Regions from separate parts of the Pseudomonas sp. LB3P58 genome, predicted to be linked through region 3. Evidence: predicted binding sites of a transcription regulator. Region 3 holds the regulator's gene; each other region holds the start of a gene.
What was found. Region 3 encodes FliA, which starts transcription of late flagellar genes. Its sites were predicted from a motif close to CTAAAGTTTNNNNNNNNNNNGCCGNTAA; they were not measured.
Positions count from the first base shown of each region.

Region 1: the regulator FliA is predicted to act here: its motif matches at 1,721-1,748, upstream of ACYZTZ_RS21170 (methyl-accepting chemotaxis protein).
Region 2: the regulator FliA is predicted to act here: its motif matches at 1,826-1,853, upstream of ACYZTZ_RS18755 (methyl-accepting chemotaxis protein).

Region 1 covers NZ_JBUBVE010000001.1:4,557,255-4,560,529, forward strand. The annotation lists gene ACYZTZ_RS21170 (methyl-accepting chemotaxis protein) at 1-1,606, opposite strand, end outside; gene ACYZTZ_RS21175 (transporter) at 1,883-2,905, shown strand; gene ACYZTZ_RS21180 (inorganic phosphate transporter) at 3,077-3,275, shown strand, end outside.
Region 2 covers NZ_JBUBVE010000001.1:4,022,886-4,026,160, forward strand. The annotation lists partial or broken gene ACYZTZ_RS18745 (cache domain-containing protein) at 1-58, opposite strand, end outside; gene ACYZTZ_RS18750 (Na+/H+ antiporter family protein) at 250-1,566, opposite strand; gene ACYZTZ_RS18755 (methyl-accepting chemotaxis protein) at 1,895-3,275, shown strand, end outside.
Region 3 covers NZ_JBUBVE010000001.1:1,108,726-1,112,000, reverse strand. The annotation lists gene ACYZTZ_RS05170 (protein phosphatase CheZ) at 1-514, opposite strand, end outside; gene ACYZTZ_RS05165 (chemotaxis response regulator CheY) at 545-916, opposite strand; gene fliA (RNA polymerase sigma factor FliA) at 1,084-1,824, opposite strand; gene fleN (flagellar synthesis regulator FleN) at 1,821-2,651, opposite strand; gene flhF (flagellar biosynthesis protein FlhF) at 2,768-3,275, opposite strand, start outside.

The sequences.
Region 1 (3,275 bases), 3.4 Mb from region 3:
CCGTCACTTCATTCAACTGCCCCGACAACCCGTGCAGGTTGTGGCTGGCCGCTTCCGTGCGCTGCACGTTGTCCAGATTGGTGCTGGCGATGCTGGTGATCTCGGTGAGGTTGCGCGAGATGTCTTCGGCCACCGACGTCTGCTCTTCCGCGGCGGTAGCGATCTGGTGGTTCATGTCGCGGATGGCTTCCACGGCAAGGGTGATGCGCTCCAGCATGGCGCCGGCCTGAGTCACTTGTTCGACACTTTCCTCACTGCGCGACTGACCGCTTTCAATTGCCTGAGCGGCGTCCACCGCACCGGTTTGCACCGTTTGAATGATCTGGTTGATCTCGATGATCGACGCCGCCGTGCGCTGGGCCAGGCTGCGGACTTCATCGGCCACTACCGCAAAACCGCGCCCGGCTTCACCGGCACGGGCTGCTTCGATGGCGGCGTTGAGCGCCAGCAGATTGGTCTGCTCGGCGATGCCGCGAATCACTTCCAGCACCTTGCCGATGCGCCCGCTGTCGGTTTCCAGACGACGGATGACCGTGGCGGTATTGGCGATTTCGCCGCGCATTTGGGTGATGGTGTAAATGGTGCCCTGCATGACCTTTTCACCCTGCTGGGCGGACTGGTCGGCATCGTCGGCGGCACGTGCCGCATCGGCTGCGTGACGCGCGACTTCTTGCGCGGTAGCGGACATTTCGTTCATCGCCGTGGCCACCTGATCGGTGCGGTTGAACTGCTCGTTAGTGCCGCTGGCCATCAGGGTGGCGATGGAATTCAGCTCACCGCTGGCGCTGTCCAGATCCTTGGCGCTGCGCTGCAAACGGTTAAAGGTTTCGGCAAGAAAATCGCGCAGGGTATTGGCGGCCATCGCCAGTTTGCCCAGCTCGTCCTGACGGGTGCTGGCCACGCGTTCGGCGAAACGACCCTGGCTGAGTTGCGCCACGTACTCGATCAGTTTGCGAATCGGTTCGACCAGGTTGCGGTTGACCAGCCACAGGCTCAACAACCCGATCAACAGTCCCGAGGCGAGCATCACAATGATCCCCAGCAACACAGTGCGATCGGCGTCGGCGCTGATCAGCTTCGATTGCGCGGCACCCTGCTTGCGCAATTCGCTGACCAACTCGCTCATCTGATCGCTGGTCGCGCGGTCCACACCTTTGACCGCCGTGTCGCCAGCCGTTGGGTCGGCGCCTGCCGCCACGTAGGCGTCACGGCCCTTCTGATAGGCCGCGCCCAGCAGACGATGTTCGTCCCGCAAGCGTTCGATGCGGGTTTTCAGCTGCGGCTCGATTCCCTTCTGCCCGGCCAGTTCACCAAGGATGCCCTGCACGTCGCGCTGGCGGTCTTCGAATTGCTTCCAGTATTTGTCCAGGTCCGCAGGTTGCTTGCCGCGTAGCAGGACGTTTTTCCACTCCTGTACCTGCACCTTGAATTGCAGGTTGGCTTCATCGATCAGTTGCGAGGTGTGCAGTGGGCCTTCGATCAGATTCGCGTAGCTCTGAACACCGCTGGACAGAAAGTGAAAGCAGGCCAGGGCGATCAGCAACATGGCCAACAGGCTGCCGCTCAACAAGGCAAGGATTTGTGCTCTCAGGGATTTTTGCAGCATCGAGTGATACTCATGACAGGGATGAGGCACGCCGCAACAAGGCGTGAAAGGTGTCCGGACATCCCTGTCTGCGACCTTGGTTCATGGCCAAAGCCGTGCAAGTTAACGTCAGCGTAATCGGCGCCCCAGAGCGGTTCTTGAATGAATTCCGACCATCGGTACGGCCACTATTTTGCCGCTATCCTACTGTCACAAAACCGTCAAAAATCCTTGCGATGATGCGGCTCAAGTGAACCTGTGAAACCCGCGGCAGGCGCCTCCTCACAGTGAGACTTCATGAACCACAGCATCGACCAAAGCCATCGCGACACGGACCTGTTCGGTCTGCTGTACGGTTTCAGTTTTCGCCCCGGTGAGCGCGGCCGCGAGCTCGATTCGGCCAAGGCCTTGCAGTGCCTGCAACAACCCGGCGACAACGACGAATTTCTCTGGCTGCACCTGAACCTGGCCCACGCCGCATGCGAGCGCTGGATGAAAAGCCATCTGGAATTGCCCGACGAATTTTTCGAAGCGCTGCATGAGGGCTCTCGTTCGACGCGTATCGAGCATGTGGATTCGGCGTTGCTAGCGGTGGTCAACGACGTGGTGTTCAACCTCAGCAGCATGGTTTCTTCAGATGTTTCGACGCTGTGGGTCTGCGCCCGCAGTCGTCTGATCGTCAGCGCACGCCTGCAACCGCTGCACTCGGTGGACAAGCTGCGCTCGTCGGTGAAGGCCGGTGAGTGCTTTCGCTCGCCGCTGGAATTGCTGGTGCATCTGCTGCGCGATCAGGGTGAAGTGCTGACCCAGATCGTGCGCAAGACCAGCCTCAGTGTCGATCAGATCGAAGATGAGTTGCTGTCCTCGCGGCTGTCGACCAACCGGGCTGAGCTGGGTGCCAACCGACGGGTACTGGTGCGCCTGCAACGCTTGTTGGCGCTGGAACCGGGCTCGTTGCTGCGCCTGCTCAATCGCCCGCCGCAGTGGTTGCAGAAGGAAGACGTCAAGGAGCTGCGCAAGTCCACCGAGGAGTTCGCGCTGATCATCAACGACCTCACGGCGCTGGGCGAACGGATCAAGCTGTTGCAGGAAGAAATCGCCGCCAACCTCAACGAACAGAGCAACCGCACGCTGTTCACCCTGACCGTGGTCACGGTGCTGGCCTTGCCGATCAACATCATCGCCGGTTTCTTCGGGATGAACGTCGGTGGGGTGCCGCTTTCAGGCGACCCGGAAGGGTTCTGGATTCTGGTGGCATTGGTCGCGACGTTTACCGTGATCGCCGGGCGTTGGGCGTTTCGCAAGCGCCAGGATTATTAAGATCAAAAGATCGCAGCCTCGTTTCCAAATGTAGGAGCTGTCGAGTGAAACGAGGCTGCGATCTTTTGATTCTGCCTTTAAAAAACCCCAAACCCTGATCCAGCGCAGCCTCTCTGTAACATTCAGCAACGATCATGGGCGACACTCCTTCTCCCCTCAGGATTGTCCGTCATGGCTACTCCTTCCTTCACCGCCGCCCAGGCGCCCGCCAGTAGCGCCAAACCGCAACTCGATAAAAAGCCCGGCCTGCTGACCATCGTGATTTTCTTCGCTGTGCTGGGCAGCGGGCTGTTGTTCACCGCCTACAGCCTGATGCACGACATGAACGAACTCGGCACCGTGGTGACCACCTGGACGCCGTTTCTGCTGT
Region 2 (3,275 bases), 2.9 Mb from region 3:
AGAGCAACACCGGGAGGACGGCAAGGGACAGGACTTTAGCCTTCAGGCTCATGCGCATGACGGTTCACTCTTTTGATTTTATTGGCGTGGTTAAAGGCTTTAACGGCACGCCAGGCCAAAAGTTGAGTGAAGGTCACCCCCAATCAAATGTGGGAGCGAGCCTGCTCGCGAAAGCGGTATGTCAGTCACATCAATGCTGGATGTGCCGCCGCCTTCGCGAGCAGGCTCGCTCCCACAGGGGAAATGTGTTTAGAGGACCATCGCCGCCACCCAGCCGAACGCCAGCAGCGGGAGGTTGTAGTGCAGGAAGGTCGGGACCACGGTGTCCCAGATGTGGTGATGCTGGCCGTCGATGTTCAGGCCCGAGGTCGGGCCGAGGGTCGAGTCCGACGCCGGTGAACCGGCATCGCCCAGCGCACCGGCAGTCCCGACGATGCACACGATCGCGATCGGGCTGAAACCCAACTGCACGCACAACGGCACAAAAATCGCTGCCAGGATCGGCACTGTGGAAAACGACGAACCGATGCCCATGGTCACCAACAGTCCGACCAGCAACATCAGCAACGCGCCAATGCCTTTGCTGTGGCCGATCCACGAGGCCGAGGCTTCGACCAGTGTCTGCACCTCACCGGTGGCTTTCATCACTTCGGCAAACCCGGACGCGGCGATCATGATGAAACCGATCATCGCCATCATTTTCATGCCTTCGGTGAACAGGTCGTCGGTTTCACGCCACTTCACGATCCCCGACACCGAAAAAATCAGAAAGCCAGCCAACGCACCGATGATCATCGAGTCCAGCAACAGCTGAATGATGAACGCCACCGCGATGGCCAGACCGGCGACCATCAGGCTCAGCGGGTTGTACTGCACCGCGACCTGTTCGACTTGCTCGATCTTTTCCAGATCGTAGACGCGCTTCTTGCGATAGCTGACAAACGCTGCCGCGAGCCCGACGAACATGCCCAAGGCCGGAATCCCCATGGCATGGGTGACGTTGATGCCGCTGATGTCCACACCGCTACGGGCGACGTTGGCCAGCAGGATTTCATTAAGGAAGATGTTGCCGAAGCCCACGGGCAAGAACATGTACGGCGTAATCAGGCCGAAGGTCATGACGCAGGCAATCAGTCGGCGGTCCAGCTGCAGCTTGGTCAGCACATATAAAAGCGGCGGCACCAGCAGCGGAATGAAGGCGATATGTATCGGCAAGATATTCTGGGACGCGATGGCCACCACCCACAGCAAACCGATCAACAGCCATTTGACCTGACGGCCACCGCTGGCGTGCTGGCGGTCGACCATCAGCAAAGCTTTGTCGGCCAGGGCATGCGCCAGGCCGGACTTGGCAATGGCCACGGCGAAAGCGCCGAGCAATGCGTAGGACAACGCGACCGTCGCGCCGCCACCGAGACCACTGTTGAAGGCTTTGAGTGTCGCGTCGATGCCCAGGCCACCGGTCAAACCACCCACCAGGGCGCCCACGATCAGCGCGATTACTACGTGCACGCGGGACAGGCTGAGGATCAGCATGACGCCGACCGCGGCAATTACAGCATTAATCATCGGTACCTCAAGGCAAACGGAAAGAGTCCGGCCGGCAGTCTGCAAAGAGCCGCCAGCGGATTGAATGAGAGGGTTTTATTAGAGGGCGCGCACTGTGCCGGACCGCTGCCACCTTGTCAAAGCCAACACACATCCCCGTAGGAGCTGCCGAAGGCTGCGATCTTTTGATCTTCCGGCGCCATCGAAGACGTAAAGATCAAAGGATCGCAGCCTTCGGCAGCTCCTACGGGGTGAGAATCGATATTCAGAAAACGGCATAAAGAAAGCCGAATCGTGGCCGTTACAGTGCAAAGTCTCAGATATTTATCGAATAAAGGACGTCTCCATGTCGCTCAGACAACTTTCCATTCAATGGAAAATCACCCTGCTGGCCGGGCTGTGCCTGGCCGGCATCGTGACCCTGCTGGTGGGTCTTTCGCTGTATCGCATGGAGCACAGCTCCGAGATGGTGAAAGCATCCAGCATGGAGATGCTCACCGAAGCGGCCCAGGCCCGGATCGAATCCCAGGGTGAAAACCAGGCGCTGGGGATACGCCAGCAGTTCATGGACGCCTATCAATATGGCCACGGCTTTTCGCGTCAGGTGCTGTTCCTGCGCGACCAGGCCGAGAAGCGCTTCCTCGATGCCTTTGACCTGCGTGAAGACCTGACACGCCAGGTCAAATCGGCCCTGCAAGCCAACCCGGAACTGCTCGGCCTCTCGCTGGTGTTCGAAGCCAACGCGCTGGACGGCAAGGACGATCTGTTCGCCGGCCAGGCCGAGTTGGGCAGCAACGACAAGGGCCGTTTCGCCCTGTACTGGTCGCAACCGACTCCGGGCAAGGTGACGTCGATGGCGCTACCGGAAAGCGACATGGCCGACACCAGCACCGGCCCTAGCGGCGAACCGGCCAACGCCTGGTTCACCTGCCCGCGCACGACCCTCAAGCCCTGCGTGATCGAACCCTACTTCTATGTGATCGACGGCCAGAACGTGCTAATGACCAGCATCGTTTTCCCGCTGATGGTCAACGGCAAGGTCATCGCTTCGCTGTCGGTGGACATCAACCTCAACAGCCTGCAAGCCGTCAGCCAAGGTGCGAGCAAGAAACTCTATGACGGCCAGACCAACGTCAGCATCATCAGCCCGGTCGGTTTGCTGGCCGGTTACAGCCCGGACGCCAGCAAGCTCAGCCAGCGCCTGGACACCGTGGACAAGACCAACGGTGCCGAGCTGATCCGCATGCTCGCCGCCAGCAGCAAGACCGCAAGCCTGCACAACAATCAACAGCTCAAAGTGCTGTCGCCGTTCCAGCCGATTCCCGGTGGCAAGTCCTGGGGCGTGTTGCTCGATGTGCCGGAGAAAGTCCTGGTCGGCCCAGCCGAAGCGCTGAAAAAACAACTCGATGAAAGCAACACCGCCGGCACCCTGGTCGAACTCGGCCTGGGTGTGCTGGCCGCATTGATTGGCCTGTTGCTGGTGTGGCTGATGGCCCGCAGCGTGACCCGGCCGATCCTGGGTGTGGCGCACATGCTCGAAGACATTGCCAGCGGCGAAGGCGATCTGACCCGCCGCCTGGCCTACGACAAGCAGGATGAACTCGGCCAATTGGCCGGCTGGTTCAACCGCTTCCTCGACAAGCTGCAACCGATCATCGCCGAGGTCAAACGCTCGGTGCAGGACGCGCGCAGCACGGCGGATCAGTCGTCCGCAATCGCCACCCAGA
Region 3 (3,275 bases):
CGAGCAGAATGTCGTTGAGGTTGCTCGACACAACGCGATTGTCTTCGCTGCTGCGTGTCAGGAAACCGTCGACTCGCCGGGCCAGCTCGCGGAACTCTTCAGCCCCGACTTCGCGACGCATGAACCGTCCCCAGTCGGTGCTCAAGGCCTGGGCTTCGTTGCTCAGGCCGTTGACCAGCGGCGTGGCGTTTTCCACCAGGTCCATGGTGCGGTTGGCAGCCGCCTCGGTCAGCTTGACCACATAACCCAGACGCTCGGTGGCATCCGTGATCTGCGAGACTTCCTCGGCTTGCGGCATGTGCGGGTCAATCTGGAAATTGACGATCGCGCTATGCAGCTCGCGAGTGAGCTTGCCCACTTCCTGATACAGGCCACGGTCACGGGTCTGATTGAGCTCATGGATCAGTTGCACAGCGTCGCCGAACCTGCCTTTTTCAAGGCTTTCGACCAGTTCGACCGCGTGTTTTTTCAGAGTCGATTCGAAATCGCCCTGTGAAGACTCGTTATGCTCCATAGCTCCCCCGTGGCGCAGTGGCTTCGCACATCAACCGATGCGTTCGAAAATCTTCTCGATTTTTTCTTTTAACGCCTGGGCCGTGAAGGGCTTGACCACATAGCCGTTAACACCGGCCTGGGCTGCCTCGATGATCTGCTCGCGCTTGGCTTCAGCGGTCACCATCAGCACCGGCAGGTGCTTGAGCTTTTCATCGGCACGCACGTGGCGCAGCAGGTCGATACCGGTCATGCCAGGCATGTTCCAGTCTGTTACCAGAAAGTCGATGCTGCCGCTGTTGAGAACCGGAATGGCAGTAGTGCCATCGTCGGCCTCGACCGTGTTGGTGAACCCAAGGTCACGCAACAGGTTTTTAATGATCCGCCGCATCGTTGAGAAGTCATCAACGATGAGGATTTTCATGTTCTTGTCCAATTCGACCTCCAAGCAGTCTTAAACGCGCCCAGCACCTGGACGCGCCATTTCAATCAATCCGGCAAAGCACTCAATGACTGTCTGGAGCACAACAGATCGGGACCGGTACGGTTCAACACCCCACCCGCCGCGTTCGCAGTGTCCCCACACTGCCTTCAGCGCGCTCGCCACTCCCCCAAACGCCCCCGCAAACGGGCCGCGCACTGGCTGTGTAACTGGCTGACCCGAGATTCGCTGACCCCCAGGACCTCACCGATTTCCTTGAGATTCAACTCTTCGTCGTAGTACAGCGCCAACACCAGTCGCTCACGCTCCGGCAAATTGGCAATCGCGTCCGCCAGCGCCGCCTGGAAGCGTTCATCTTCCAGATCGCGTGACGGCTCGAGATGAGCACTGGCGCCATCCTCGTGCAGCCCTTCGTGTTCGCCGTCCTGCAACAGATCGTCGAAACTGAATAGCCGGCTGCCCAGGGTGTCGTTCAAAATCCCGTAATAATCGTCGAGACTCAATTGGAGTTCGGCCGCAACCTCGTGATCTTTAGCGTCACGGCCGGTTTTAGCTTCAATAGAGCGAATTGCGTCGCTGACCATCCGGGTATTGCGGTGGACCGAACGTGGCGCCCAGTCCCCCTTGCGTACTTCATCGAGCATCGCGCCACGGATTCGTATGCCCGCGTACGTCTCGAAACTCGCGCCTTTGCTGGCGTCGTATTTGGTCGACACTTCAAGCAGGCCGATCATCCCGGCCTGGATCAGGTCTTCGACCTGGACACTGGCTGGCAGACGCGCCAGCAAGTGGTAGGCAATGCGTTTAACCAGTGGCGCGTAACGCTCGATCAGCTCGTACTGCGCGTCACGTGCCGACTTCTTGTAGAGGTTGTAGCCACTGGCTGTCATAGCACAGGTCCTGCGGTTTGTTGCACGAGGCGCTCGACGAAAAACTCCAGGTGCCCACGCGGGTTGGCAGGCAGCGGCCAGGTATCGACCTTCTGTGCAATGGCCTTGAACGCCAGTGAGCACTTGGACCGAGGGAAGGCTTCGTAGACGGCGCGCTGCTTTTGCACTGCCTTGCGCACACTTTCGTCGTAAGGCACCGCGCCGACGTATTGTAAGGCGACGTCAAGGAAGCGATCCGTGACCTTGGTCAACTTGGCGAACAGGTTGCGACCTTCCTGCGGGCTCTGGGCCATGTTGGCCAGGACGCGGAAGCGGTTCATGCCGTAATCGCGGTTCAGCAGTTTGATCAGTGCGTAGGCATCTGTGATCGAGGTCGGTTCGTCGCAGACCACCAGCAAGACTTCTTGCGCTGCGCGAACGAAACTGACGACCGACTCACCAATACCCGCAGCGGTGTCGATCACCAGCACGTCGAGGTTGTCGCCGATATCGCTGAACGCCTGGATCAGGCCGGCGTGTTGCGCCGGGCTCAAATGAACCATGCTCTGTGTGCCGGACGCGGCCGGGACGATGCGAATGCCGCCAGGGCCCTGCAACAGTACGTCGCGCAGCTCGCAGCGGCCTTCGATCACGTCGGCCAAAGTACGTTTGGGTGTCAGTCCCAGAAGGACGTCGACGTTCGCCAGCCCCAGATCAGCGTCCAGCAGCATGACGCGCCGGCCGAGCTCAGCTAGAGCCAGGGACAAGTTCACTGACACGTTAGTCTTCCCGACGCCACCTTTGCCGCCGGTCACCGCGATCACCTGTACGGGATGCATGCTGCCCATGAATTTTCTTTACCTTGTCTTACTTAGACGGAGGCCACATTACTGGCTGCGCGTTCACTAACTGAACAATGCATGGCAGACCATCGATGTAGGTACAAAAACTGTTCATTAATACCTCAGCCAACCTGCTTGGTCGGGCTGTGGTAAATATCAGCGAACATGTCAGCCATGGCTTCTTCGCTGGGTTCTTCTTGCATTTGCACGCTGACGGCGCGACTGACCAACTGATGACGACGCGGTAGATGCAAATCATCCGGAATCCGCGGGCCATCGGTCAGGTAGGCCACCGGCAATTCATGACTGATGGCCAGGCTCAACACCTCGCCCAGACTTGCCGTTTCATCCAGTTTAGTCAGGATGCAGCCAGCGAGCCCACAACGCTTGTAACTGTGATAAGCGGCCGTTAGAACCTGTTTCTGGCTGGTGGTTGCCAGGACCAGGTAATTTTTTGATTTGATGCCACGACCGGCCAGGCTTTCGAGCTGCATGCGCAGTGCCGGATCGCTGGCCTGAAGGCCCGCGGTATCGATCAGCACCACGCGTTTGCGCAGCAAAGGCTCCAGCGCCTGCACCAGCGATTGGCCCGGATCGACATGCGTCACCGACACATTGAGGATCCGGCCC